Nitratireductor mangrovi: one gene and its partner. Each later gene encodes a partner of the first gene's protein in a complex. Links are inferred from orthologs where the notes say so. Each region holds a gene or a part of one and is shown in the gene's direction. Other genes may lie near its edges. The genes, in order: uvrB and FQ775_RS23935.

Region 1 (14,524 bases):
AATAGAGCCCGCAAAGATAAAGCGCCATATGGCGTTTCTGGTTCGCAAGCGCGGCGAGCATCGGTGGTTTGCCGTTATATGTCTTGCCGCTTGCCGCCAGCGGCACCTCGTAGCTGATCATGCCCCAATTGACCGCTTCCAAGTAGCCGTCCGGCAGATGTTCGAGAACGACCGCGCGAACCGCCTTCAGCGCCCGGCGGCGCTCCGGTGGCATTTCGCCGAGATAGCCGGCCACCGCATCAGCTTGCCTCTCTCGCCTTTCGCCCGATTGTCCGCGATGCGTACGATGCCCTGCTCTGGTCGCGACATCCAGGACCGACGTTTGGAATCCCGCCGGCACCGATTCTTGACCGTCGCCTAACACGACGTGTCGCATTTAGGCTGCAAGTGACACCGATACGCAACGAAGCCGGCAATAATCGCTGCCAATTTTGGAAAAAAAGGATACACCGCTAGCGGCAAGCTGCCGAATCGGCTTCGGCGGCGATGGGAGAACGTTGCCCAGGCGTGATCCCTGCACGAGTGATGACGCAGATGAGCAAGCTACGGTCGACCCCAGCAAATGACCCAACCCGATGCGTTCCCGCACGAAGATCTCGTCCGGAGGATGGAAGGCATTCAGAACCGCTACGATGCCTATGACGTTCTGCAGGAGATCTGTGGCAACACCGGCTTTCGCTACGGAGCCGTCATTGCACTGCCGCCCGAACGCGACCAGCGTCTGGCTGATCATGTCCTGCTCAGCAACTGGCCGGCTGAATTCATCCGCGGTTATGACGAATCTGGCCTGCTGACGACGAGCCCGACCTTCGCGAGCGCCCGCCGCGCCGTCGCACCCATCACGTGGTCCTGGCAGGCGGCCTCGCGCCGACGCAACAAGGCGGACGAAGGCCGCGCCCGGGATCTTTTCAAGGATTTCGGGATTCTCAACGGTGTGATCATTCCGGTCGGAACGGCGCGTGGCCCCAGGCTGACCTTCTGCCTGCTTGGCGAGCGCGGCCTGCCCGTCAGCGGCGAGATCGCATCGCTGCTGCTGTTGATGACGCACTTCGCGGAGCGACTGCAGGTGATCTTCGACGACGTCGACGGCGAACCGCCGGCCAAACTATCCGATCGCGAGCGGCAGTGCCTGGTGTGGACATCGGCGGGCAAGACGAGCACCGAGATCGGCGCGATCCTCGGGCTGTCCGAGCACACCGTCAATCAGTACATTACCTCCAGTTGCCAGAAACTCGGCGCGGTCAATCGAGCCCAGGCTGTCGCAAAGGCGATCCGATGGGCTCTCATTGACTGACTAGGCGAGCCCGTCGGCGGGAGGACAGGGAACTCCTCTGAGCCCGTCCGCTTCCCAAAAGGAACCCGAGGTTGCAAACCGGATGTGCGCAATGTCGCTCCACGGGCGGGCATTCACAACCGACTCGCGTGCGGGGAACGATTGCGCATCTGCTGGGCGGCTTCCCGGCAATTTTTGTTTCCCTGCAGTCTGTTTCCCGGCAAAAAACGAAATTCCGTTTCATCAGCGTGTCTGGCGAAGCGGGGCAATTGCCGCCAGGGTCTGCTCCGGCGATGCGCGTCAGGATTGAAATCCGCGCGCGATCCATTACCTGCCCGTTATCGTCGCTGCCAGGCCAGACCCGACAGCGCCAATCGTCATGGTCCCGCGCCCTGGACCGAACCCGAGCCCGCTTGCATGCAACCCGCCTTGAAATCGTCCCGGCAGGACTGGGACTGGTTTTGCGATCGTCTTGATCGTCTCGCCAACATGGTCGACGCCTATGATTTCCTGCGCGGTCTCACCGACGAGGCCGGCTTCCGCCATTTCGCCGCCCTGAAGATGCAGCATGACGGCGAAGGCGGCCTGTCGCGCCAGTTGATCTTCACAAGCCTGCCGGAGACGGTCATTCGCGGCTACGACGCAGCCGAGAACGCTCTCGGCTCAGCGCTGCGAACCGCCCGCCCGTTTACCTGGCAGCACATCGGCAAGACGACAGCCGACCCCCAGCAGGCGGATGACCACGGTCGAGCCGTGCTGGCGCGGGCCGGCATTCGCATGGGATTAGGCATCCCGGTCTTCTCGTCTGGCTCAGCCCGCGGTCTGGTCGCGTTTGGCGGCGATCGGCCCTTGCCAGACATCGACGAGGTCGGACGTCTCTCGCTTGGCGCGATCGGCCTGTTCGACCGCATGATGACACTGGACAAGCCGATACCGTCGATGTCCGAGCCCCGACTGACCATGCGTGAACGGCAATGCCTCACCTGGATCGGCGCCGGCAAGACCAGTGTCGAGATCGCCGCCATCCTCGGTCTGTCCGAGCACACGGTAAACCAGTACGTCACGTCGGGGTGCCAGAAGCTGGGCGCCGTCAACCGCGCCCAGGCCGTTGCCAAGGCGATACGCCTGCGCCTGATCGACTAAGCGCTTCCTGGCGAACGTCGGCCCGCGCCGCATCGGCACGACCGGGCGCGCTCTCTGGATGATTCACAAGATCGGCGCAGGAAAACCTGCGCGGCCAGCGACCATAGGGGTGGGGTTGAGCGCTGGCCGCGCATCCCGGGTTCAGGGAAGAGCTCTCACTCCTGATCCCGTGGATTTGGGGGTGCCTCCCCGTGGGGTGAGGTGGCGGACCCTTGCAAGATGTTGCGATATTTTTTGCCGCGTTGCGATTACGTCATGACACCATATCGGCATCGCAGTGAGTTCCGGATTTGCGCAAGCCTGTGCCCCGTTGCCCGCCAACCCGGTTTCAGCCTCCCTCTCCTGAGTCCGGACAGTATCGTAAGCGAGGGGCGCGCGTTGGAAAACTCGGGCGATCTTGGATGCGAATTTTAAGGATAAAGTTTTAAGCGAATTTTCAACCTTGCGCGCCCGTGCCAGGTCGTTTGGGAATGAGAAATTGCTACAGCCTTGAGCGTGCGGTCGGCGCCAGCCGGCGCAATTCCGGCGGGCCATCGAGTATATCGGCATGCAACGCCGCCGCGGCCGCTACCGCGGCAACACCGCGATCTAGCGCCCATTCACTGGCAAACCGCGCAATCAGCACCCATACCAGTCGATCGTGAACCGAGAGCCGCGGCCAATTGTTCGGCGCGTCTTCCTTCCCCAGCAAGGCGAGCACGTCGCCTTCGGCGCCGGAACACGCGGCAGCAATCTCGCCGACGATTTCGCCATCTGGCGCGCAAGGAAGAATTGCTGCCAGCAACAGCCGCTGCGTCCGGTCGCTCGCCTGGAACGTCGGCGGCTCCGCGAGGGGGCGCAGCATATGCACATCGTCGGAGGAAACCATGGTCGCGTTGGCCGCTGGGCCGTGCTCGGTCCAGACCGGTCCGCCATAGAATGCCGTGAGGCCCGCCGCCCGCTCCTCCATCGAGGCAAACCCACGCAGCCAGACGAAACGGTCCGGATCGTCGAGGTCGCGGAACTGGCCGATCACCCGCATGCCGCACGCCTCTTGGCTCTCGATGAACTGGCTGTCGAAGAGCTCGATCAGCGTATCGCGCGCGCCTGGACGAAGCTGATACTGACGCAGTTCGATGACACGCGTCCTGTCGTCATTAGACATTCACACCTACTCCAGAACATATTCAAGGACGCTCCAAACGCGCCGCGGCATGCCGTAACACCCACGTGCTGACAGCCTGCCGTCATGAACATGCGGACCGTCCGCCCTTTCCAAAGGTGCGAATCTCGCGCAAGGTCTGCCCATGCCGACAATCAGAGCCTGCCTCACTGCCGCCATGCTGATCGCCGCCAGCCAATCCGCCCATGCCGAGTGGCGTTTCGACAACGGCGTCGCCATTGGCACGCCGCGCTCGACCAACAGCACGCTCGAGGCCGTCGTCGTGGCCTGCGGCGATCCTTTCCAGCTCGAGCTCTATTCCCGGGACGACGGCCCGGTGCTGCCCGAAAGCGGCGGCACCGCCGACTATTTCTACACACCGGGCAAGATCGTCGCGAGCGTCGATGATCACGACTACCCGCTGGTCGCGGCCGGCTCGGATATCGCCGTGGTGCTGTTCTCGGAGGGAACCGTCGCGGAAAACCATCTGGCACCGGTTGACCGCCAGTTGGTGGAGGCGATGCGCGACGGCGCTCGCCTCGCACTCCATTTCGACATTACGCCGGCCAACGCGGCCGACGGATCGCCCTACGAGACCTTTGCGATCATCCCGCTCGAAGGCGCCGGTGCCGTCCTTGATGCAGCGCTCGTGGATTGCCTTTGAATCGTGCCCGAACTTCTGCTCTTGCGCCACGCCAAGTCGAGTTGGGACGATCCGACGCTCGCGGATTTCGACCGGCCGCTTGCCCAGCGCGGCCGAAGGGCGGCTCACGCCATGGGCAAGGAAATCCTGCGTCGCGGCTGGGTGCCCGATCTCGCCATCGTCTCGCCGGCGCTGCGGACGCGCCAGACCTGGCAACTAGTCGCTGACGCACTTCCGGCCCTCGATACCCGTTTTGACGCAACGATCTACGAGGCCGGCCCGCAGGCGATTCTCGCTGCGATCCGCAACGCCGATAACGACTGCCGTCGCTTGATCGTTGTCGGCCATAACCCAGGCATGGAAGACCTCGCGGCGATGCTGGCCAACGCCGGCACTGATGCCGCAGCTGTCGACCGGCTGCGCACCAAATTCCCGACCGCGGCACTCGCCCGCTTCGCCTTCGATGGTATCTGGTCGGACCTTGCAGCCGGCGGCGCGACCCTCACGCATTTCCTGCGGCCGCGGGATCTGAAATAGTCCTCTATCGCCCCAACTCCTCCGCGAGAATGTCGTAGACGATGCGAATACGGCGACTGGTGCGCAGCTCGCGATGCGTCACCAGCCAATACGGTATCGACGTTACGTCCAGTTCAGGCAGCAGCCTGATCATGCCGGGCGTCTGCTCGGCCACTTCCCGCAGCATGAAGGTGAGACCCAGCCCGCGCTTGACCAGTTCCCAGACGACGAGGCTGTTCTCGCTGATCAGTTGGAAATTCTCGGCACTGACCGGCAGCCCCACCGACACCAGATGCTCGACGAAACGGCCGTCGGCATCGAAACCAACGAAGCAGGCGTCGGCGAGATCAACTGGCGCCTCGGGCAGTCCGTGCCGAGCGACCCAGTCGGGCGAGGCATAGAGGCTGGCCGTGGTCTCGCGGACGAGCCTGCCGATCAGGTCCGGCTGCTCCGGACGCACATGGCGGATGGCGATGTCTGCCTCGCGCCGACGCAGGTCGCTGAGCGCATTGGAGGCAACGATCTCAAGCACGATCTGCGGCGCATCGACCCGGATGCGCTCGACAATGTCGGGCAGGACATGCACGGCGATGCCGTCGCTGGCCGAGATGCTCACCCGACCGGCAATGGTCTGCGACCGGCCCGATGCCGCCAGCGCCATCGCGTCTGCGGCTTCGCGCATCGCCCGAACATGGTCGAGCAGATCGTGTCCCGACTCCGTCAGCACCAGCCGCTTGCCGACCCGTTCGAAGAGGGTCACGCCCATCTGTGCCTCCAATGCCGCCACCTGACGCGATAGCGTCGGCTGGGTCAGGCCCAGCTTGCGCGCCCCCGCCGAAAGCGAGCCCGTCTCGGCCGTCGCGTGAAAGGCGCGGGCCTGATTCCAGTCGAAATCACTCATACGAAATCGTATATATATCTTCCGTATTTATGCAATTTTCTTCCGATCGGTTTGTGCTAAATCGCCGCCCAAGGAGACACGCCAAATGTCACAGACCCTGCGGGACGAGCGCTTCTGGGATCGCCTTGCGCGCAAATATGCCAAGGATCCGATCACCGACATGGCCGGATACGAAAAGACGCTCGGCCGCACGCGGACCTATCTGCACGCCGGCGATCGGGTGCTGGAGTTCGGCTGCGGCACCGGCACCACGGCGCTGAAGCTCGCGCCTCATGTCGGTACTTACGTCGCCACCGACATTTCCGGCGAGATGATTGCCATCGCGCGCGAAAAGGCCACTGCGGGTGGCGAAGGCCGTGTCGATTTTCAGAAAGGCACGCTGGACGATGCGCCCTGGGAAGACAGCTCGTTCGACGCCATCCTCGCCTTCAACGCGGTTCACATGCTGACGGATGTTGCGGCCGGGGTCGCCGCCGTCAGGCGCCTGTTGAAGCCTGGCGGCTTGTTCGTCTCCAAGACACCCTGCCTGGGCGACGCCAACATCCTGATCCGCATGGCGGTGCCGGTGATGCAAATGATCGGCAAGGCACCCTCCGTGAGCAGCTTTACCGCCGCACGGCTGGAAAACGTCATCACGGACGCCGGCTTCAGCATCATCGAACGCGCCCGCCATGGCAGCAGGGGCATGGACATACGGCCATTTATCGTGGCCCGTCGCGACTGAACCCCTGCTGACACCCTCCTGTCAGGACCGGCGCCGGCCTCGGTCAAACCTTGCCGCTCGCCCTTCCCTTTCCGGCGGACTCTCTCCATATTCGCGCCATGGCCCGATCCCCCGGAAACAAGGCGCCGCGCAAGCAGGCTGGCGAGGAGCGTTCCGCGCGCAAGCGGCGTAGCCCGTTGACCGACTTCATGGACGCCGCCGAACCGCTGGACCGCGAAGGCGGCTTCGGCGAAGCGCCGCAGCCGGAGCTCTCGGGCGCCCCGCTTTCCGGCCCGGTGTCGGATTGGGCGCGCGATATGGAACGGGCCGCCGAAGCGGAAGCGCGCCAATCGGAAATGCGCCGTATCCGCTCCGAGGCCGGCAAGCACCGCGTGCGCGCGGGCGACACCGAGGAGGCCAAGCCGGGAAAGGGTGCGAAGAAGATTCCGGAGCGCTCGGCCGCTCCGACCAAAACCGCGCGCGGCACCTCGATGGGCGGCGCGGCTTCGGCAAGGGATCGCGCCGCCGCCGGCCTGATGCCGGTCGCCGGGCTCGACGTGACCCTCGAAGACGCGGCCTCGCTCGCCAATACCGGGGTTACCGCGACGGTGAAGGCGCTGGCCGATCTGATCGAGAGCGGCAACCCGCTGCACAAGCACGGCCAGCTCTGGACGCCGCACCGCCCCGAGCGGCCGGAAAAGTCCGAAGGCGGCGTGCCGATCCGCATGGAGACCGAATACAAGCCGTCCGGCGACCAGCCGACCGCGATCCGCGACCTTGTCGAAGGTGTCGGCACCCATGACCGCACCCAGGTGCTGCTCGGCGTCACCGGCTCGGGCAAGACCTTCACCATGGCCAAGGTGATCGAGGAGACGCAGCGCCCGGCGCTGATCCTGGCGCCCAACAAGACGCTGGCCGCTCAGCTTTACGGCGAGTTCAAGCAGTTCTTCCCGGAAAACGCGGTCGAATATTTCGTCTCCTACTACGACTACTACCAGCCCGAGGCCTACGTGCCGCGCACCGACACCTATATCGAGAAGGAAAGCTCGATCAACGAGCAGATCGACCGCATGCGCCACTCGGCGACGCGTTCGCTGCTGGAGCGTGACGACGTCATCATCGTCGCTTCCGTCTCCTGCATCTACGGTATCGGCTCGGTCGAGACCTACACGGCAATGACCTTCCAGATGCAGATCGGCGACCGGCTCGACCAGCGCCAGCTTCTCGCTGACCTCGTCGCCCAGCAATACAAGCGCCAGGACATCAACTTCGTGCGCGGCTCGTTTCGGGTGCGCGGCGACACCATCGAAATCTTCCCGGCCCACCTCGAGGACCGCGCCTGGCGCGTTTCGTTGTTCGGCGACGAGATCGAGTCGATCACAGAATTCGACCCGCTGACCGGCAAGAAGACCGGCGACATGAAGTCGGTCAAGATCTACGCCAACTCGCACTATGTGACGCCGCGCCCGACGCTGAATCAGGCCGTGAAGTCGATCAAGGAGGAGCTGGCCCACCGCCTCGACGAACTGGAAAAGGCCGGCCGCCTGCTCGAGGCGCAGCGGCTCGAGCAGCGCACCCGCTTCGACCTCGAGATGCTGGAGGCGACTGGTTCCTGCGCCGGCATCGAGAACTATTCGCGCTACCTCACCGGCCGCAGGCCGGGCGAGCCGCCTCCGACCTTGTTCGAATACGTGCCCGACAATGCGCTGATCTTCGTCGATGAAAGCCATGTCACCATCCCGCAGATCGGTGGCATGTATCGCGGCGACTTCCGCCGCAAGGCGACGCTGGCCGAATACGGCTTCCGCTTGCCGTCCTGCATGGACAACCGGCCGCTGCGTTTCGAGGAATGGGACGCCATGCGCCCGCTCACCGTCGCCGTGTCGGCGACGCCGGGCGGCTGGGAGATGGAGCAGGCCGGCGGCGTCTTCGCCGAGCAGGTCATCCGCCCGACCGGCCTCATCGACCCGCCGGTCGAGGTGCGTCCGGCCAAGAGCCAGGTCGACGACGTGCTCGGTGAAATCCGCGAGACCGCGGCGCGCGGTTACCGCACGCTCTGCACTGTGCTGACCAAGCGCATGGCCGAGGACCTCACCGAATATCTGCACGAGCAGGGCGTGCGCGTGCGCTACATGCACTCCGACATCGACACGCTGGAGCGCATAGAGATCATCCGCGACCTGCGCCTCGGCGCCTTCGACTGCCTGGTCGGCATCAACCTGCTGCGCGAGGGCCTCGACATTCCCGAATGCGGCTTCGTCGCCATCCTCGACGCCGACAAGGAAGGTTTCCTGCGCTCCGAGACCTCGCTGATCCAGACCATCGGCCGCGCCGCGCGCAATGTCGACGGCCGCGTCATCCTCTATGCGGACACGGTCACCGGCTCGATGGAACGCGCCATGGCCGAGACCGAGCGCCGGCGCGAGAAGCAGCTCGCCTGGAACGCCGAGCACGGCATCACCCCGGAAAGCGTGCGTTCGCGCATCGCCGACATTCTCGATTCCGTCTACGAGAAGGATCATGTCCGCGCCGACATTTCCGACCGCGCCGAGGAAGGCGCTCTGGTCGGCCACAATCTGCGCTCGCATATCGAGCATCTCGAAAAACAGATGCGCGACGCCGCCGCCGATCTCGACTTCGAGCAGGCCGCCCGGCTGCGCGACGAGATCAAGCGCCTGCAGGAGACCGAACTGGCGGTCATGGACGACCCGCTTGCCCGCGACACCGGCATCGCCAATACGAAGAAGAGCCGTCGCGACAAGGCCAGGGGGCGCGGCGACGATCGTTCAGGCCGAAGTGCTGCGCCGCCCGCCGGCGCCCCCGAGGCAACTGCCTCACAAGACGGAAGGTCCGGCGGCTATTTCGCCAAGCCGGAGCTCGACGAGATGGGCTCCAGCGGCGACCACGCGACACCGGCAGGCGCCGTACCGCGCTCGCTGTTCAAGAAGCAGAACCATCGCGAGGCGCATGGCTCGGACTACGGCACCCCGGATGACGGCAGCGGCGGCAAGGGCTCGCTGTTTCGAAAGAACACGCTCGACGAGATGACGGTACGGCGCACCGAAAAGCCGGCCGGCGGCACCCCGCCCTCACCACCGGAGGATGCCAGGCCGGTCAGACGGCACCGCGCAGGCGCCGGCTCTTACGAAGAGGCCGCCGACGAGCGCCGTGCCCGCCGGTCCAAAAAGACCGGCCGGCCTGGGAGCTAGGCGGACAATATTGCCGCTCAAAGTTCCCGCGAGCATGCGGTCGTTTCAACGACGGTGATCCCACTTCCCATTTCCGTCAGGAAGCTGCAATGCTTGCTCCCTGCAACCATGGGAGGAAGCGTCATGACACCGGCCGAGACCGTCAGGCAGATTTATCAGGACTACTCCGCGCGCGATATTGCCGGCGCGCTCACCCATTGCGCCGACGACATCTGCTTCCAGTGGATCGCCGAGCCTTCTCAATCGCGCTACGCGGGGACATGCGCCGGCAAGGATGCGTTTCTGGCCCGCCTGATGCAGCTTGATGCCGATTTCGAATACCTGTCCTTCGAGGCGATCTCCATCCTCGCCGATGGCGATCGCGTCGCCGCCGAAACGCGCATGCGTTTGCGCCGACGGACGACGGATGAGGAAGTCGAGGTCAACGCGGCCGACTTCTGGCTTTTCAGGGACGGAAAGCCGGTCGAAATGCGCGAATATTACGATACCGCGCTGATTGCGTCGGTCCTTTAACGACCGGACGAACGGTCCGGCAAAGGCCAGGTCCGCCTACGGCGGAAACAGCAGCGCCACGCGATTCGCGGACGCGCCGTTGCTCCGCGCACTTACCGGCACCAGCCGGTCCGACCGTTCGCCCCTGAGCCGGACCACCGGCGTCAGTTCGTAACCGAGCAGGCGCCCCGCGCGGTCGACGTCCACCGAAAGCATGCCCGAAAGCCGGGTCGGCCAGGGCTGCCGTTCGTGCAGGCATCCGGCAAGGTCGCCGATCCCGTAAGCAATCAGTGCATCGTCAACCCTTTCGAGTGGCTGCAGCACATGCGGGTGGCTGCCAACGATCAGCGTCGCCCCCTTCCCGGCAAGTTCGCGGGCCAGCCGCCGGGTCTGCGGTCTGGGAAAGTGCCGGAACTCCCAGTCCCAGTGCGGCAGGACGCAGGTCAGGCCGCCGCGCGCCGCCTCCTCCCTAACCACCCGCCAGTCGTCCGGTTCGAGCGCATCCTGCAAGGCGACGTGACGGCGGTAGGCCGCGTCGCCGCCGTTGCGCCATCGGGTGAAGGCGACCAGCGTGATGTCGACCAGTCCGGCGGACACCGTGAGTGTCGGGACCGGTCCGGCCATGCCCGCACCGACGCTGCGCACGCCCATGGCCTTGAGATGATTGAGGGTCTCCGCCAGTCCGACCGTACCCTGGTCGAGGATGTGATTGTTGGCGAGGCCGAGCACCAGACGTTTGGTCTCGACACCCAACGCGGCCAGCAGGCCGGCAAGGTGGTCCGGCTCTATGGCATGTCGCAGCCCGCTCCGGGTCGCGAGGTTGCGTGGCCGCCGCATTACCGGTCCCTCGCAATTCGCGACGACGAGATCGGCGGAGGCGATCAGTTCCCGGAGCGTCGGATCGCAGGCGAGCGGTCTGGCGTTCGGGGTCGCACCGAGATCGCCGAGAACCACGATCCGCGCCGCCGGCTTGCCCGCTCCATCGTCGATCTTCGCCCGCAACGGCGCCCGGTCTAGCCCTTCGCCGCCTCGCAATGAAGGCCAGACCAGCCGAAACGGCCACGAGACCACGTAGCGTGGCGGGAAATTCGCCATGCTATTGCGGCCGCGTTAGTATCGATTTGGACCACGCGACGGGTCTTGCGATCACGAAAGACAACGGACCCAGCCCCCCACCCTTTCGGGCGAAGGCATAGCAAAGCGCGCGTGCTGCGCACAGCTTGTTGTTCGGGACAATGTGGAACGGCCGTCGGTGCCGGCGAACTGCGGAAGGTAGTACCGAGGCCCGGACGCGCCACACCGGCGGTCCGAAGTGGAGGCCTTGACGACGGTCAGCCGTCGAGGCCGGCCTGGACGAGATCGAGTGGCTGGCGCGGGCCGCGTTTGTAGGCGACCAGCACGCGCTGCTCGATCGCGGCGCGGCGGACCCTTTCGCGCGCCGAAACGCCGAGTTCGGAACACACCGCTTCCACCACCTCGCGGATGGCGTCGCGGGCTTCGCTCGGTCGCGGCGGCGCCGGCACGGGCCGGCGAACCGTCGTCTGGGTGGGGCGTGACATCTCCTGGGCCTCCTGTCGGGCCGGCTTCTATGGCCGGTGAACCTGCTACTCTGGTCATTCAACGCGCAGATTGCGGAAACGGATCGGCAACGGCGATCAATCTTTGTTCCGTTGCGTTACGATCCGGTGACGCTCACGCGTTGCGCACATCGGCCTTGTCGCGAAACCATACATCTTTGCCCGAATTCCGTACAGAACGCCCGGCCGGCGCCGGATTCATCCTCCGTTAAGGCTCGCCCGCGAAGTGTCGGGCTCAGCGCGGGCATTGTGAGGTGCGCCACCTATATCTGCGGGGGAACGAGGAACCGATCATGCCGGCAGGCCCGTCGACGACAGCTTTCCTGGCGTTCATGTTGGCCGGCGGCGCGGTTGCCATGCCGCCGCCGGTCGACATCACGCCTGCACCTCGCGGCCAGCTATTGCTGGCCGGCGGTTGCCACGACAGCGTGCGCCGCCATTACGTGCAGGAGTTCCGCCAGACGGTGCCGCACCGCCACCGGCAGCGCGATTGTGCTCCTGTCGCCACCGGAGCGCCTGAAACGGCCAAACCGCTCGATTGCCACCGCGACGCGCGCCGCCACTACGTGCCGGGCGCCGGCATGCTCTATCACCGCCACGTCGGCGGCAACTGCCGCATCCGCGAAATCAGGCGTTCCGGCGAGCCTTTGCCCAACGATTAGGCAATCTCGGCGCCGGACCTGCCGTAACGTAAATCTGCCCTTGCCGTTCACCCGAAAATGGGGGACAACTGCCGCATTCGGGCATTTGCCGGCCCGGAGACTGGAATAGCATGCCCCGGTCTTGACTTGCGCCGATGGCGTCCGGGTGGATCGCGAAACGAGAGGGCCCTTGGCACCGCCCCGGCGTGGATCCGACTGTTTCTTCTCCCCCAGTGAACGGCCGATGACGTGCGGGGCATGGCTCCGCAAGGGAACTACCTGACGGGAGAAAGGAGATTCCGATGGGTCAGATGACCGGGACCGTCAAGTTTTTCAACCATGCCAAGGGCTACGGCTTCATAACGCCCGACGATGGCGCCAAGGACATCTTCGTGCACATCTCAGCCGTGCAGGCCTCCGGGCTTCCCGGTCTCGAAGACGGGCAGAAGGTATCGTTCGACACCGAGCCCGACCGCCGCGGCAAGGGTCCGAAAGCGGTCAATCTCGTGATCGCCTGACCGGCACCCCAATAGTTTCAGGTCGCGGGGCCGCGTGTCCCGCACCGGCCAGTCTTGCCGCTACCCGCGGCGTTTCGCGACGACGAGCCTGAACGTCTCGTTCAGCCCGCGTTCAGCCGCACTGACTTATCCATTCGCAAGCGCCCGGCCCTCTCCGGACCGGCATCCTTCCCAGGAGCATGCGAATGAACCGTTTCCTGAAATCCGTTCTTGTCACGACCACCGTCGCCGCGACGACGCTCGTTCCCATCATCGAGGCGAGCGCCGGCGAGCGCTGGCGTCAGCACCGCCCGCGCCATCCCGAACAGCACCATCGCGAACAGGCCAAGGACGACTTGCTCGCCGCCGGTATTCTCGGCCTGGTGATCGGCGGCCTCGTCGTCGGCGCCATCAGCGCGGCCGAGAGCGAGCCCGACTATGTCATCGACGACTATCCGGACGTCGATTATTTCCCGCCGGCGCCCGGCAAGCGCTATCCGCGCCCGCAGGTTGTTTATGCCGATCAGCACGCCTATGGCGGCCTCGAGCCATGGACGCGCGAATGGTTCGACTACTGCCGTAACCGCTACCGGTCGTTCAACGACCGCACCGGCACCTTCCGCGGCTACGACGGACAGGACCATTTCTGCGTCGCCAACTGACCTCCAGGCCGAACGCTTTAGCCCCGCCTCCCTGGGCGGGGCTTTTTTTCGTGTTGGCGCCAGGGGCGTGCGGTCAGGTCAGGAACGGATTGCTGCGCCGCTCGTCGCCAAAACGGCCGCCGGGACCGTGGCCGCAAATGAAGCCGACATCGTCGCCGAGCGGCAGCAGCTTTTCCTTGATCGAGCGGATCAGCGCCGTGTGGTCGCCGCCGGGCAGGTCGGTGCGCCCGATCGAGCCGGAAAAGAGCACATCGCCGACATGGGCGAAATTGGCTGCCCGGTTGAAGAAGACCACATGGCCGGGTGCGTGGCCCGGGCAATGCAGGACCTCGAATTCGTGCCCGCCAAACGATACCCGCTCGCCTTCCGCCAGGAAGCGGTCGGGCGTGCAGTTGCGAACCGGATCGGCCAGCCCGAACATCTGCGCCTGGCTCTCCAGGTTGAGCAGCATCTGCCTGTCGCCTTCATGCGGCCCGATGATGTCGACGCCCAACGCATCCTTGAGGTCCATGGCGCCGCCGGCATGGTCGATGTGGCCGTGCGTCAGCCAGATCGCGCCGATCTTGAGCCCGTTCTGCCCGATCGCCTCGATGATGCGCTCGACCTCGCCGCCCGGATCGACGACAACGCCTTCCTTGCTCTCGGTATCGAACAGGATGGTGCAATTCTGCTGGAACGGCGTGACTGGAATGACGCCGGCATTGAGCTGTCCCATTGAATTCCCTTCGGCTTTGTCGGAACACCCTTAGTGATCGCGTCCCGGGCCGTCTACCCGCGACCGCCCCGCATCGGGAGAAGGCAAATGGATGTTGGCGAGCCGCGTAACGTTCGGCTGTTTTCCTACGGCACCTTGCAGAAGCGGGAGGTCCAACTGGCCAGTTTCGGCCGCGCCCTTGAAGGGAGCCCGGACGCCCTCGTCGGGTACCGGCGCGAGATGATAGCGATGGCCGACCCCGCCGTCGTGGAACTGAGCGGCGAGGCTCACCATCCGATCGTGGTTTTCACTGGCGATCCGGGTGACACGGTCGACGGGACCGTCTTTGCCATTACCGCAGCCGAACTGGTCGCTGCCGACAGCTACGAAGTCGATGACTACCAGCGGGTGGAGGCGCAACTGCGTTCCGGC
Region 2 (14,381 bases), 350 kb from region 1 along the record:
CCTGCTTGGCGGCATCACCTCCCTGCCGGAGATCGCCGTTGCCGGCACCGCCTCGTTCGGCGGCAATGCGCCGCTGGCCGTCAACAATCTGCTCGGCGGCTTCTCCATGCAGGTCGCAGTGCTGGCGGTGGCCGACCTCGCCATGCGCCAGCATGCACTCACCTTCGCCGTGCCCAATCCGATCGTCCTCCTTCAGGGCGCGCTCGGCATTCTCCTGGTGGCCTTGGTCTGCTTCGGCATTGCCGTCGGCGACATCGCGATCCTGGGTGCCGGCGCGTGGACCTGGGGTGTGTTCGCCCTGTTCCTGTTTGCGATCCGGCTCATCGCCAGGTCTGAAAGACAACCGTCGTGGCAGGTCGTCGGCCAGCCGCCGGGTCCCGAGATCGGCCAGACCGAGACCGCTGCGGAACATTCCCTGCGCCATGCCGTCATCGGCACTGCTGTCGCCGCGGCCGTGATCCTGTGCGCCGGCTATGTCCTTTCCGAAAGCGGCGAGGCGCTAGCGGAACAGACCGGGCTCGGATCGAGCTTCTTCGGAGCGGTCTTCGTCGCGATTTCCACCTCACTGCCCGAGGTCAGCACGGTGTTGGCGGCGGTCAGGCTGCGCCGCTACGTGATGGCGGTTTCCGACATATTCGGCACCAACCTTTTCGATCTCGCGGTCATCTTTCTGGTCGACCTGTTTTATTTCGGCGGCCCGGTCCTCAACGAAGTCGGGCAATTCTCCATCGTCGCCGGACTGATCGGTATTCTGGTCACCGGTCTCTACCTGGTCGGCCTGATCGAGCGGCGCAATCCGTTGGTGTTCGGGATCGGCCTCGACACGATCGCGGTCGTGGTCACTTATCTGGGCGGCATCGGTTTCCTCTACACATTGCGCTGAGCATTGGAACCCCGACGGCCGGTTGTACGTATTCCTTCTGGGTGCCAAGCCGGGAAATGCGATGCCGACAAGCAGCACGTCAAACAAAGGGAACGACGAGCGCCTGGCCACGCCGGGCGGCGGCAAGGTCACCCGCCAGCAGGTCATGAACGTGCTGGCGAATCCGGGTTACTCAGCCGACGCCCGAAAGGGGCGGTTGAAGGAAGCTCTCACAGCCCTGGAACGGGACAAGCATCTGTCGGACGAGGACCGGGAACTGGCGGACGCCATCAGGCAAATTCTCGACGACTACCAGGCCGGGCGGCCGATTTCCGACGACGTTCTGTAGCCAATACTGACCCCTCTTACGCGGAACAGGAGCCCTCGGTTTTCCTTGCCGGAATCCATGAACAAGACTAAAGTATAACAAGTTGTGCGAAGGCCCGTAGGGCTTGTGCGCGGCCAGAAGCCATGAACAGCCCTTGGGCCGGTCAAGTGACCGCACCTGAAAGGAGGTTGTCATGGCAACCGTTGACAAGCACCACTGGTACAGTCTCGACATGCATCGGCCGTGGGAGGACGTCACCTCGATGATCCTCGGCGCCGTCGTTGTCATCTCCCCGGTCATCATGGCGCCCGCCGATGGCGTGATCGCCATTTCGAGCGGGCTTGCCGGCGTCCTGATCGTCATGCTCGGCGCTCTGGAATTCGTCAGCCTGCGCCGATGGCAGGAATATATCGAGGTGCTTTGCGGCGCGTGGCTTGTCGTGGCGCCCTTCGCGCTCGGCTATGCCGGCACGCTGCGTGCCGCCCACATGGCCATCGGCCTGGCGGTGATCGTCCTCGGCCTGCTCGAAGTTCGTCAGGATCGCGTTCGCTGACCCATCGCACGCGCGACCTGCAGCGCTGATGGTTGGCCGGCCACCCCGCGAGGCGGCCGGCCGCCACGATCAACCCGCCTTCTCGTTCTCCATGAACCGGATACGGTTGTTGAACGGGTCGATCACCGTCACCTCGAGGCCCCACTCCTGGCGCTCCAGCCCCGGACGCATGTATTTGTAGTTTCGCGACAGCAACTCGGCGTGAAAGACGCGGATGCCCTTCATATTGACGACCATGTTGCCGCCAGGGGTCGCGTCGCCCGCATGTTCGGAAAGATGCAGTTTCAGCCCGCCACGCGAGACCTGGGTGTAGAGTGGAAAGTTCTCGCCGAACCGGTGTTCCCAGTCGATCGAGAATCCCAGGAAGCCGAGATAGAACTCGTGCGCCTTGGCAACGTCGAAGATTCGCACGATCGGCACTGCTTGCTCGAAGACGATCCCCGCCCCGCTCGCTGGCGCCGATCGGTCCCGCTCGATCTTCGACGACAGGATATTCCAGTTTTCAAGCCCGAACTGGCGGGCGACGATCTCCAGCGCCTGGTTGTGTGGCAGATCGATGTTGTTGGAGGCCAGTGCCTCGCGCATGGCTTTCGCCATTGCCTTGGCATCATGAAATGTACGCATGGGTCTGATCCTTCACGTGCGGCGAAGTCGCGGAAATCAGTGCCCGCATTGCTGACGCGTTCGCCGACCGGAAAGACCAGTGGAAGAATGCCGTCGATGCATTCGCCATGCCTTGATGGGCGCGGGCTGCCGGCTGCATCGGGCCGTCAGGAACCGGTAGCCCGGTGGTCGCGCCGCGTCAAGAAAGGTGGCGATGGGAAAACTGCGGGCCGGGCGGGACAGGTGCTCGTCTGCCATTTCGTTGGCCAGGCGGAGAAACCGGGAAAAAGACCGTCCTGTTCACCGTACCGCCGCGCCCGGTTGACACGGCCCGCAGCACTCGGGACAACGCCGCCGCCACGCGATGGTTCCCTCACCCCGCGGCGCTGTCGTTTTCGTCGGGTCGCCATTCGAGCTTGCTGCGCAGCGTTTCCGCGCGCCAGCGCAACCCCTCTCTGGCGAAGGTGAGGGCGACCGTGCCGCCGATCGCCGCCGCCGCGTGGACTTCGAGCACCGTGGTTCCGAAGCCGCGCCGCTTGGTTTCTTTCACCGGCGGGCCATCCTGCTCGGCCCACTCGATCGCGATCCGCTCTTCGTCACCCTCGCCCGCGAACGTCCATCTGACGTCGATCCGGCCCTGCGGCACCGACAACGCGCCGTACTTGACCGCATTGGTGCCGAGTTCGTGAAATGCCATGCCGAGGTTCTGCACCGCATCCGGCTTGAGCAGGAAAGGCTCGCCGCGGACGACGACACGCTCGACATCATTGACGAAAGTCGCGATCTGCCGGCGGATAAGCGCATTGAGCGACACGCCCGCCCAGCCCTGCTCGGTCAGGAGGTCGATCGAGCGCGCAAAGCCCTCCAGCCTTTCTCCTGCCTTCGGCAGGAACGCCTCCAGCGAATCCGACTGGCGCGCCGTCTGCCGCATCATCGACTGGACCACGGCCAGCATGTTTTTCGTTCGGTGGACCAGTTCGCGCAGGATGAAATGCGTCCGCTCCTCCGATTGCGCCCGGTCGAAAGACGCTTCCGTCAGCGCGTATGCGACGAGGTCGGTTTCCCTCATGCCGGTTTGCGCCGGTGAGACGATTTCTCCCGCACCCAGTTTGCGCGCCATGCGCGACAGCTGACGGATGGCGCGCCGCAGGCGGAAGGCGAGCAGCAGTACGGCGAGTGCCGACAGTACCGAAAGCGCGATGCCGCCGACAAAAAGCCGCCCCCAGCTTTCCAGTATCGACGCCTGGCCGCTTCGCACCGGCCCCCAGACGAAGGAACGCCATGACCAGCCAACGATCGATGAATACGCCGCGATGCCGGCCTCGCCGTCCAGATCTATATCGATCACTCCGGAATTGTTGTTGATGCGGCTCTGAAGATCGCCAAAGAGCGCCGCGCCGACACGCCCGTCGAAGGTATCGTTGGCCGCCACGAGTTGGCCGTTCTGATCCACGGCGGCGTAGAACCAGTCGGAAGGCATCGAGCCGGTGGCGATCAGCGCGGACAGGTCTTCGGCGTTCTGGGTCATGATCAGCGCCGCCGCTCCGCCCCCCGACGTTTCCGCCAATGGCTGGATGACGTTGAAGACCCATTTTCCACTGGTGCGGCCAAAAAAGGTCGGCGACACCTCGACCCGCCCGGATTCGAGCGCGCTGACCAGGCTGTCGAGGTCGGAGGTCGGCCCGAGCGGTGTGCCGAAAGGCACCCGCGTGTTGAGCAATTGCTGCCCGCTGCGGTCGACGGCGATGATGAACCAGGGGCTGCCCGCAAGCGCTGCCTGCGTGCGGTTATGGAAAGCGCGCAGGTCGCCTTCCATCAGTTCCGGGCTGGTCGACAGCAGGTTGAGGGTCGTCGCCATGTCGCGCAGCTGGCGTTCGATCGCGGTGGAGTTGGCAATCGCTGCCGCGACGGCGCGGCGTTCCAGTGCCGCATGCTCGCGCTGTTCGAGTTGCAGCAAGAGCAGCGCGACGAAGAGCAGCAGCGGGACCAGGATCGCCGCAGCCATCGCCGCCAGATAGATCGTTATGGAAAGTCTGATGGGACCGAGGCGGGTGTTCACTTGATGGTTCCGTGGCTCCGCGCGGCGCCGGTCGTCCCGCCAGCGCTCTGCAGCCGGACCAGCAATAGAGCAATTTATGCCGCGGAGGTATCCGTTTTCTGCTGGATTGCCAGCCGGCACCGTCGTGCCGTTTCGAGGCGGCGGCCGCTAAGCCCGCCTCTCGTCCAGATAGCGCCGCACCTTTTCCAGGGCGGGAATCGTTTGCGCGATGAGTTCGGGCGACACCGCCTTCACCAGCGCGTCGATCTCCGGCGCCATCGCCGCGACCGCCGCCTCGCGCGCCGCCAGCCCCTTCGGCGTGATGGTCACCAGCTTCGCGCGCCCGTCGCGCGCATCCGGGCCGACAGCGACGTGGCCTTTTTCCGAGAGATAGCGGATGGTGTGGGTCATCGCCCCCTTGGTCACCTGCATGGCATTGGCGAGCCGGAGCGGGCTCCATCCTCCGCCCAGCCGCGCCAGATGGTTGAGCACGCCGAACTGCGCCATCGTCATGCCGTCCGGCAACGCCTTTTCCATAGCGTTGCCGGACAGTTGCGCGATGATGCCGATCTCGGTCATGAAGCGGAAGGCGTCGCCGATTGTTCCGCCTTCATCCTTCATGCGCTGCCGATCCGTGTTTCCAGCGGCCAGCGCGGGCTGGCCTTGATGGCGGGACCATAGCCGAGCCGCACCAGCATTTGCAGCGTCTCGTCGGCGCCGATCCCCAGTTCCGCCCGCATACCCTCGTGATGCGGCTTCATCTCGGCATATTCCTGCAACGCCTGGCTCAGGGGCTGCATGGCGATGCCGCGCGCCGTCGCGGCAAGGTTGAGACGCAGATGGTCGCGCCCGGCGGCGATCTGGTCGGCGCGGCGATTGCCCGCCGTCGTCGTCCACATGAACGCCACCGCCGTGTCGAACGGTTCCTTCAGCACCGGCATCTGCTGCCGGAAGGCGGTCGATTGCGGGTCGAGCAGCGCCTCGCGCGTCAACAGCCCGGCGAGCTTCAGCCCCTCCATCAGCGGACCGGAAAGGTCGATCCCGTCCGGATTGGCCTCGATCTCGGCGCGGCCGATCCGCATCAGGTCGACGCTCTCCTTCAGCGCCTCCGGCGTGAGAAGCTCCGTTTCCATCGCCGCCCAGGCAAGCGACCGCAGCGCCGCGACCTTGCCGGCATCGTCCGTATGCGCGACGCGCACCGATCGCGCTGCCTTGGCGATCGCCGCCAGCGCCTCGTCCGCCACGGGTCGGGACGTATCATAGGCTTCCTTGTTGGAGCGCCGGTCGAGCACATGCGCAAACAGCGGATCGGGCCTGATCGCCGGGTCGGACACCAGCCGCAGCGTCGCGACCGGCCGCCGGTCGAGGCGCGGCTGCGGTTCGCCCTCGGGGAAAAGCTGCACCTCGGTGGCGAACCCGTGCTCGGCCGCCGCCATCACGAAAAGCTCGATGAAGCAGCCAAGGCCGATGGTGATCTGGCGGTCGAACGGGTCGGTCTCCGGCAGCCGCCGCTCCGGCTCGCAATAAAGCGTCACGGTGTCGTTGCCTGTGAGATCGGCGAGCCAGGGCTGCCGGTTGTGCGGATTGGGCGCCAGCAGCGCATAGGAAAGCGCCGTCAGCCGCGCATCGTTCCGCCCCTCGCCCGCCGCTTCCCAGGGCTTGCGCGCCGCGGCCGGGTCGCGTGTCGCCGCCCAAAGCCCGCCGCCGCCCGCCGCCAGCACCACGCCGCCGCCGAGAAGTTTCAGAAAATTCCGCCTGCCGCGTCCGTCATTCGCCATCCTGGCCTCCTTATGGTTTAACGCTCAACTATCAGATAGTTTATCGATAAACCATCTTCAAGGCCGCATCGTGCTCGCCGGCCAATCCTGGCGCCAATGCGTGATCCCGGTTGGCTTCGCCGCAGGTGGCCGCCCCCGGTCGAAACCGTTAGGCTGCGCCGATGTTCGCAGCCGCCAAATTCGTTCATTTGGTTTCGCTCGGCCTCGTCGCGCTGGCGATTGCCAACGCCTTTCTCGGTCCGCGCGCCGCCCGCGCCGCCGCCCCTGTCCGGAACGAGCTCTTTGCCGTCATCGCGCTGTTCGGCCGGCTTGGCCGCATCGGCCTCCTGCTTCTCTGGCTCACCGGCATATGGATGCTGTTCGACCGCTATGGCGGCAATCCGGCCGGCCTGCCCGCCACCTTCCTGTGGAAGCTCGGCTTCGTCGTCGCCGCCACCATCGGCGTCATCGTCATCGACTACACGCCATGGCGCCACCACCCGCCCGTCGTCGCCATCGGCGGCCTGATCGCCGACGCCGCCATCGTTGTCGCCGTGCTCCTTGCCGTCCTGACCTTCAACTGACCCCTGCCGCCGCCCCCCCGATGGCGGCAGCGTGGCCGAGTTTTCTGGCCTTTCGCCCCCGAATCACTACATTCGGAGGAATGTCCGGTTCTCCCGACGACCTGCCCTTTTTCGACGGCGACGACGCCCCGCCGCGCCCGGCCGCCGGCGGTCTTGCCGCGCGCGCCATGGCCGCGCGCCAGTCCCGCGCGCCCGACTATCTCGCCGGGCTCAATCCCGAGCAGCGGCTGGCTGTCGAGACCACCGAGGGCCCGGTGCTGGTGCTCGCCGGTGCCGGCACCGGCAAGACCCGCGTGCTCACCACCCGCATTGCCCATATCCTGGCCACCGGCCGCGCCTGGCCCTCGCAGATCCTCGCCGTCACCTTCACCAACAAGGCCGCGCGCGAGATGAAGAGCCGCATCGGCCTCCTGGTCGGCGAGCAGGTCGAGGGCATGCCCTGGCTCGGCACCTTCCACTCGATCGGCGTCAAGCTCCTGCGCCGCCACGCCGAACTGGCCGGGCTCAAGCGCGACTTCACCATCCTCGACACCGACGACCAGATCCGGCTCTTGAAGCAGCTCATCCAGGCCGAGGGGCTCGACGACAAGCGCTGGCCGCCGCGCCAGTTCGCGCAGATGATCGACGGCTGGAAGAACAAGGGTTTTGCCCCGAAGGACATTCCCGAGGGCGACGCCCGCGCCTTCGCCAACGGCAAGGGCCGCGAGCTCTACGCCGCCTATCAGGAGCGGCTGAAGACCCTCAACGCCTGCGATTTCGGCGACCTCCTGCTGCACCCGATCCGCATCCTGCGCGACAATCCCGACATCCTGCGCGAATACCACGCCAGGTTCCGATACATCCTCGTCGACGAGTACCAGGACACCAACACCGCCCAATATCTGTGGCTGCGCCTGATCGCGCAGAGGCCGCAACCGGCCGGGGAGCGCCAACCGGACCGCCGCCCAATCTCCCCCCTCGTGGGGGAGATGCCCGGCAGGGCAGAGGGGGGCAACGTAGGGCGCCCCTCGTCAGTGGGCGGAGATGAGGGCGGGACAGCGCCCCCCTCTGTCGGCTCCGCCGACATCTCCCCCACGAGGGGGGAGATCAAGCCCGACCACCCGCCCGCAGGCCCGGCGCCCGCAGGCCCCGCGCGCGACCGCGCGCCGGGCGACGTTTCGCCCGCCCCCGCGGAGGCCAGCGAGCACAGCGAGCGCTCGGCCGTGAGCGAAGACCAGGCGCGCGACCGCGCGCCGGGCGACGTTTCGCCCGCCCCCGCGGAGGGCCAGCCGCCGCAGGCGGCGAAACGGCCCGTGAGCGAAGACAAAAAGCAACAGATCAACATCTGCTGCGTGGGCGACGACGACCAGTCGATCTATGGCTGGCGCGGTGCCGAGGTCGACAACATCCTGCGTTTCGACAAGGATTTCCCCGGCGCCGCCGTCATCCGGCTGGAGCGCAACTACCGCTCCACCGCCCATATCTTGGGTGCCGCCTCGCACCTGATTTCCCACAATGAGGGCCGGCTCGGAAAGACGCTCTTCACCGAGGCCGCCGACCCCGACGATTCGCCCGTCATGGTCCACGCCGCCTGGGATTCGGAGGAGGAGGCACGCGCCGTCGGCGAGGAGATCGAGGCGCTGCAGGCCAGGGGCGAAAAGCTCAACGACATGGCGATCCTCGTGCGCGCCTCCTTCCAGATGCGCGAATTCGAGGACCGTTTCGTCACCCTCGGTTTGAACTACCGCGTCATCGGCGGCCCGCGCTTTTATGAACGCGCCGAGATCCGCGACGCCATGGCCTATTTCCGCGTCGTCGCCCAGGGCGCCGATGACCTCGCCTTCGAGCGCATCGTCAACGTGCCCAAGCGCGGCCTCGGCGAGGCCTCCGTGCGCCAGGTCCACGACACCGCCCGCGCGCTTGGCGTGCCGATGCTCGAGGCCGCCCGGCAGCTTGCCGAAAGCGACGAGATGAAGCCGAAGCCGCGCGCCGCGCTGCGCGAGGTCGCGGCCAATTTCGCGCGCTGGCAGGCGCTTCTGGAGACCACGCCGCACACCGAGCTCGCCGAGACCATCCTCGAGGAGTCCGGCTATACCGACATGTGGAAGAACGACCGCTCAGCCGAGGCCCCCGGGCGGCTCGAAAACCTCAAGGAGCTGATCCGCTCCATGGAGGAGTATGAATCGCTGCGCGGCTTCCTCGAACATGTCGCGCTGGTCATGGATGCCGAGCAGAATGAGGAGATGGACGCCGTCTCCATCATGACGCTGCATTCGGCCAAGGGGCTGGAATTTTCCACCGTCTTCCTGCCCGGCTGGGAGGAAGGCCTGTTCCCCCACCAGCGCGCGCTCGACGAGGGCGGCCGCTCCGGCCTCGAGGAAGAGCGCCGCCTCGCCTATGTCGGGCTCACCCGCGCCAAGAAGAACCTGCACATCTGGTTCACCTCCAACCGCCGCGTCCACGGCCTGTGGCAATCGACCATCCCGTCGCGCTTTCTCGACGAACTGCCCGAGGCCCATGTCGAGGTCGCCGAGACCGGCCAGTCCTATGGCGGCTATGGCAATCCCTATGGCGGATCGGGCGGTTATGGCCGCCGCAACCCCTATGGCGCCTCCCGCTTCGACAATCTCGGCGCCGCAGGCGGCGGTTCTTCCTCTCCCCGGCGGGGAGAAGGTGGTCCGCGCGGCGGACCGGATGAAGGGGGATCAGGCGCCGGGCGGGCCTTTTCCAACACCTATGCCACGCCGGGCTGGAAACGCGCCCAGCAGAACCGCACCGACGCGACCGACCGCAACTGGGGCACGCGCTCCGGCGTCCAGGTCGAGCGCATCGGCTATGGCGAGACCGATTCCGGCTACGGCGCCGGCCGCGGTTCGGTGAAGGGCCGCGTCATCGAGGGCGAACTGGTGGCCAGGTCAGTCGCCGACCAGCCCTCCGCCTTCGCCGTCGGCGACCGCGTCTTCCACCTCAAATTCGGCAATGGCAACATCGCGTCGATCGAAGGCAACAAGCTCACTATCGATTTCGACAAGGCCGGCCAGAAACGCGTGCTGGACGGGTTTGTCGAGCGGGTGTGAATAGATACGCGGACGACTCAAGCCTTCCCGGCCTGAGCCGCCGTTTCAAACCGCCGATCCGCAATGAAAAGGCCGGCACAAGGCCGGCCCCCATATCCGTTTAGTCGATCTTCTCAACCGTTCGGATCGGCGTCGCCGCCACCGGTCTCGCCATTCTTGTTCGGCGTGTTGCCGTTCGGATTCTCGCCGCCGTTGCCTTTGCCGTTGTCGATGCGACCGTTGTCGCCACTCACGTTCAGGCCCTTGGGCACGTTGCCCTCATAGCCACCGCCGGAATCTTCCCAGCCGTTCTTGTTGCCATTATTCACCCCCTTGCCGTTGCCAATCCCGGCAAGTGCGGTGCCAGTCATCAGGGTCGCTGCGGCTGTCGCAATGATAAGCTTGTTCAGAGACATGATCGAACCTCCCCTGGTTTCGAACGGCCTCCTCGAGTGAAAGCTAAGCACGTCGGGCTTCGAATCGCAACATTCGCATACCTATAGCAGAGCCTTCAGAAACTGCGGCGCACGTAGACCTTAAGCTCGAAGCCGTCGGCCGGGATGTGGTTTTGCCCTCTTATGTCGGTGGCACTGACCTCGTCGAGATGGTAGTTACCCTCCAATCCTAGGGTCAGCCCGCCGGCGGACTGGCGGATCACGCCCAACGAGACACGAAGACCGCGGGCACGCCAGTTCAGGAACCGGGCGTCGGTCTCTACCGAATATCCTGATGCCGTGCCGACGAGGCTTGTCTGCTCGCTCACGTCGTGCTGCACCGATGCGAGCGCAGCGTAGCCGCTCGAAAGCACCATCCCCCCGTCCGCATCGATCAGGTAATCGGTGACGTTATCCGGATAGCCGAGATAGCCGAGGGCGCCCTTGGCATACGTTGCGACCACGGCAAGGCGGGCCGGGCGGCCGCCCGGCGACCACCGATGTTCGTATCCGGCAGCGACTGCGAAACCCCACGCGTTGACGGCGGTACGCGCGTCCCTGATATGCGTGAGCGCACCGGACACGCCGAACGTCTCGTCGGCGTTGATCGCATTCAATACGATGTCCGGTATCCAGGGCGATGCGCGCTTGGCCCAGATTCCATCCTCAAGGCGCCGCGCGCTGCTGTCTTCCAGCGAGAGCGTGATGCGGGAGCCGTTGGTAAACCCGTATGTGTAGGCGGCGAGGTCGATCGTATCGTCGGCCGCGTACCCGCCCGTGTAGGTATATCCGTCGCTGAGGTTGAAATAGGAGGCTCCCCTGCCGAGATCGAATCCGGCGAGCGTGAAATAGGCCTGGTCGACCTTGAGCGTTTGCCCGCCGCTGCCGAGCAGTTCGCCCTCAAGCGAGAGGCGCGTGCGCAACATGCCCCATTCCGTTTCACTCGCCGAGAGAAACGTCAGGTACGACGTCGTCTCGGTTTTTCGGCGGTCGGAGCCGTTCGGGACGAGCCCGAAGCGAGCGATGGGAAGTCCACCGGCGTAGCCAGGCAGGAAGAAGATCCTGTCGTCGGCGTCCGAGAAGCTGTGTTCGGCGGTGATGTACCCGCTGATGGACAGGCACGTTCCGTCGAAGCGGATGTAGCCCGGCGCCGGGCAGGTGGCCAGAAAGAGCTCGTCCGTGTCGGCCTGCTCGGCACTCGACGCCGAGACGACACTGGCGGCAAAGATGAGCACGTATCCGACGGCCGACCGCAGACCGGCGAAGATGTCTCGCCAGAAAGCGATTCGCGCTGGTCGGTCTTCCACGTCGCAGGTGCCTCTCGGGCCAAGGCCGCTGGTGGAAAAATGTTGTGATTATGGTTAACCGCCGGTAAATGCAGCGAACGACAAACGGTGACGGTTTGCGCAGTTCGCCGACCCAACCTCCCGTTCCTGCTCACTATTCGCTATTCACTACTCGCTTTTTATCCACGCCCCCGCCACCTTCTCGTATCATCCCCGTCGATCGCCGCGCGGGAAACGGATGCGCACCGAGCCTCCGGGCGGCGTCCGGCGCCGGACCGGTGGTGCTACGGTGGCATCACTGGGCGATGAGCCCCCAGGTCCGGGCCCCAGGGTGAGGTGCGGGGCCGACAGAGTTCCGGTCGCGAGGCCACCGGCTTTGCGAGTGCTGGTCCCAAAAGGCCAGCAACGCGCACCTGCACAACCGGGCAAGCACGCCGGGCGGGCGGCCGCGAGGTCGCACGTAATACCTAGATGAGCGACCGGACGGCCGCCCGTCTTCCCACCCCCTGCTGTGCGGGACCGGTGGGCGTTCTTTGACAGGACCCGGCCTTTTCGGGGCGCGGGAACAATGAATCATGGGCGAACGGCCTCATCCGGCACGCATCTTATCCCGAAATGACATCGCCTTCGCGCCAGTCGCGCCGGCCCCAGTTGCGCAGGCGCATGCGCGGCGCAATCCACGATGCGGCGACCGGCGACAGGGCAAGGCTCGCCACGACGACGGCGGGAATCAGGTAGATTGCGTGCGCGGCGAGCGCGGGCACGGAAAGCACGGTGACCACACCGGTGCCGAAAAGCACGGCGTTTGTCGAAAGACTGCAGACGATCACCAGCCAAGTGTCTGTGCTGAACATGGCGTTGCTCCTTTCTCAGGCTAAACGCCGGCAACGCGGTCCTGTTCCCCCGCCGCCTCAGCCAGCCTTGGCGCGCTGGTCGCTCACCGTCACCCCCTTGATGCCGATATTGTCGGTGCTCACCTCGTCGATGAACACCATGACGCTTTCCGGCCGCTTGCCGAGCACACGCACCATGGTGTCGGTGATCTCTGCGATCACCTGGCGTTTCTGCTCGCGCGACACCCCGTCATCGGTGATGCGGACATTGATGTAGGGCAAGGCGGCCTCCTCGTTTCGGGCAACGCGTCAGCGCATAGGCCGACGCGCGCCCCCCGGCAAGAGCTCTTCACGACCCGCCTTCTTCCAGCAGCTCACGGATCACCACGGCCTGGTTGTGCCTTTCGTCCTTCGCCGAATAGACCAGCGTCAGCGGCCCTGCCCTCGCTTTCACCAGCAGCGCCTCGACCAGGTCGCGCTTTGCCGAAAGCTCGCGCCGGTAGCGCGTCCGAAACTCGGCCCATCGCGCCGGGTCGTGACCGAACCATTTTCGCAGTTGTGTCGACGGGCCGATGTCCGGCAGCCACAGGTCGAGCGCTGCCTTCGCCTTCGACACGCCGCGCGGCCACACCCGGTCGACCAGCACGCGCGTGCCGTCGCCGTCCTCGGCGGGCTCGTAGATGCGCTTCAGCCGGATCATGCCTTGCAACCTGCGCCAGACGCCGCGCCTCCGCAACACGATCGTCCGCGCTTTCGCCCGCCTGTCGGCACAGGCATCGGTTGTGCAAATGCCATTTACACACTTTTAACGTGCAATGCCTAAATTGATTCTCGCAGGCCGGTCCTGCACCGCCTACCCCCCAGGCGGCATGCTCTCCCTTCCGCCGTGGCCCCCTGCGGCGGAAGGGGCTCCACCAAGGGACGACGCCGGGAGCGGCAGGCTCTCCGCTTCCGGCGATCGCGTCCCGGCCGGTCAGGCGCGCCTCAGCGCCTTTCCCATTTGTCGAGGAAATCGGTAATCGGCAGCACCTGCATGTCGGGCACCGCCTCGAACAGTTTCTCGTCCGGCCAGTGCCACCAGCCGAGTGCGGCAATCCGCGCCGCGATGTCGGGCTGAAAGCGCGGCCGCAGCAACCGCGCCGGCGCCCCGGCAACGATCGTGTAGGGTTCGACGTCCCTTGTCACCACGGCGTTCGCCCCGACCACAGCGCCGTCGCCGATCGTCACCCCCGGCAGCACCACCGCGCCGTGCCCGATCCAGACGTCGTGGCCGATCGACACCCGTTTCTGCCGACGCCGCTCGCGGAACGCGCCGTCGACGCCGAGATAGCGAAAATATTCGTTCGGCCGGTAGGAGAGCTTGTGGGTGGTCAGCCGATCGAGAGGGTGTTCAAGCGCATTGATGCGTGTATTGGCCGCGATCGAGCAGAACTTGCCGATGCCTGCATAGATCGCCTCGCCATGGCGCTCGAAATAGGAAAAGTTCCCGACTTCGACCTCGCGCAGGATGACGCGCTCGCCCACTGCCACATGGCGCCCGAGCCGGCAGCCCTTCAGGACCGCGGTCGAATGGATGCGCGGCGCCGGGTCGGTGAAGCGAAGGTCGGAGGCTTCGGACATGCCAAGCCTCTAGTCGCTCGGCAGCCGCTTGGAAAGGCCTTGTGCCCCCGCCGCCTACTCGGGCTTGCCGTTCACCCAGGTCACGTCGGCGCCGTAGAGCGGCACCGTCGAGATCGCCATCTTGGCCGAGCCGTCCTGCACCTGGCGTGTGTGCGACAGGTAGATCAGCGTGTCGTTGGCCTTGTCGTAGATGCGCTTCACCACCTGCTTCTTCCAGATCAGGCTGATGCCTTGCCTGAACACCTCCTCGCCATCCTTGTCGAGTTCGATGTCGCCGATGCGGATTGGCCCGGTCTGCCGGCAGGCGATCGAGCTGTTGGAAGGATCCTCGAACCAGTTGCCCTTCTGCAGGCGGTCGATCATGCCGCGCTCGAAATAGGCGACGTGGCAGGTCACGCCCTCGATCTCCGGATCGCTGATCGCCTCCACGATGATGTCGTTGCCGAGC

Evidence for each region.
Region 2: the proteins of uvrB (region 1) and FQ775_RS23935 are in contact, whole or in part, in a crystal structure (PDB 7EGT), measured with the Thermus thermophilus proteins. The link is inferred for Nitratireductor mangrovi from one-to-one orthologs. Residues at the interface, in WP_096411307.1 of Thermus thermophilus: Glu23, Leu25, Arg26, Asp27, Gly28, Glu29, Arg30, Phe31, Arg55, Glu326, Asp327, Phe328, Glu379, Ser382, Gln383, His398, Gly400, Arg401; in WP_096412145.1 of Thermus thermophilus: His654, Arg656, Phe657, Gln666, Asp668, Glu669, Lys680, Arg681, Leu682, Ser683, Lys685, Tyr686, Ala687.

Annotation. Positions count from the first base shown.
Region 1 is NZ_CP042301.2:2,370,857-2,385,380, forward strand. What follows is about bases 6,097-9,729. They hold uvrB (excinuclease ABC subunit UvrB), read left to right. Parts: upstream 6,097-6,439; coding sequence 6,440-9,529; downstream 9,530-9,729. Other genes in these bases: FQ775_RS11640 (class I SAM-dependent methyltransferase), read left to right, coding at 6,097-6,341; FQ775_RS11650 (nuclear transport factor 2 family protein), read left to right, coding at 9,653-9,729. In the rest of the region: FQ775_RS11605 (DUF1801 domain-containing protein), read right to left, coding at 1-235; FQ775_RS11610 (helix-turn-helix transcriptional regulator), read left to right, coding at 563-1,294; FQ775_RS11615 (helix-turn-helix transcriptional regulator), read left to right, coding at 1,691-2,416; FQ775_RS11620 (NIPSNAP family protein), read right to left, coding at 2,898-3,560; FQ775_RS11625 (hypothetical protein), read left to right, coding at 3,703-4,221; FQ775_RS11630 (SixA phosphatase family protein), read left to right, coding at 4,225-4,737; FQ775_RS11635 (LysR family transcriptional regulator), read right to left, coding at 4,742-5,617; more of FQ775_RS11640, read left to right, coding at 5,703-6,096; more of FQ775_RS11650, read left to right, coding at 9,730-10,042; FQ775_RS11655 (CapA family protein), read right to left, coding at 10,079-11,116; FQ775_RS11660 (hypothetical protein), read right to left, coding at 11,353-11,580; FQ775_RS11665 (hypothetical protein), read left to right, coding at 11,892-12,260; FQ775_RS11670 (cold-shock protein), read left to right, coding at 12,542-12,757; FQ775_RS11675 (BA14K family protein), read left to right, coding at 12,943-13,398; FQ775_RS11680 (MBL fold metallo-hydrolase), read right to left, coding at 13,472-14,113; FQ775_RS11685 (gamma-glutamylcyclotransferase family protein), read left to right, coding at 14,201-14,524. UniProt on the Escherichia coli protein: The UvrABC repair system catalyzes the recognition and processing of DNA lesions. A damage recognition complex composed of 2 UvrA and 2 UvrB subunits scans DNA for abnormalities.
Region 2 is NZ_CP042301.2:2,023,669-2,038,049, forward strand. What follows is about bases 6,492-9,981. They hold FQ775_RS23935 (ATP-dependent helicase), read left to right. Parts: upstream 6,492-6,805; coding sequence 6,806-9,781; downstream 9,782-9,981. Other genes in these bases: FQ775_RS10015 (hypothetical protein), read left to right, coding at 6,492-6,725; FQ775_RS10030 (hypothetical protein), read right to left, coding at 9,895-9,981. Outside these bases: FQ775_RS09980 (sodium:calcium antiporter), read left to right, coding at 1-883; FQ775_RS09985 (hypothetical protein), read left to right, coding at 945-1,211; FQ775_RS09990 (SPW repeat domain-containing protein), read left to right, coding at 1,384-1,743; FQ775_RS09995 (glyoxalase superfamily protein), read right to left, coding at 1,813-2,367; FQ775_RS10000 (sensor histidine kinase), read right to left, coding at 2,720-4,405; FQ775_RS10005 (MarR family winged helix-turn-helix transcriptional regulator), read right to left, coding at 4,553-5,005; FQ775_RS10010 (Acg family FMN-binding oxidoreductase), read right to left, coding at 5,002-6,162; more of FQ775_RS10015, read left to right, coding at 6,324-6,491; more of FQ775_RS10030, read right to left, coding at 9,982-10,176; FQ775_RS10035 (porin), read right to left, coding at 10,272-11,501; FQ775_RS10040 (hypothetical protein), read right to left, coding at 12,086-12,334; FQ775_RS10045 (tautomerase family protein), read right to left, coding at 12,392-12,595; FQ775_RS10050 (DUF488 domain-containing protein), read right to left, coding at 12,663-13,013; FQ775_RS10055 (DapH/DapD/GlmU-related protein), read right to left, coding at 13,298-13,933; FQ775_RS10060 (CreA family protein), read right to left, coding at 13,988-14,381. UniProt on the Escherichia coli protein: A helicase with DNA-dependent ATPase activity. Unwinds DNA duplexes with 3'-5' polarity. Translocates on single-stranded DNA with 3'-5' polarity. Initiates unwinding more efficiently from a nicked substrate than double-stranded DNA.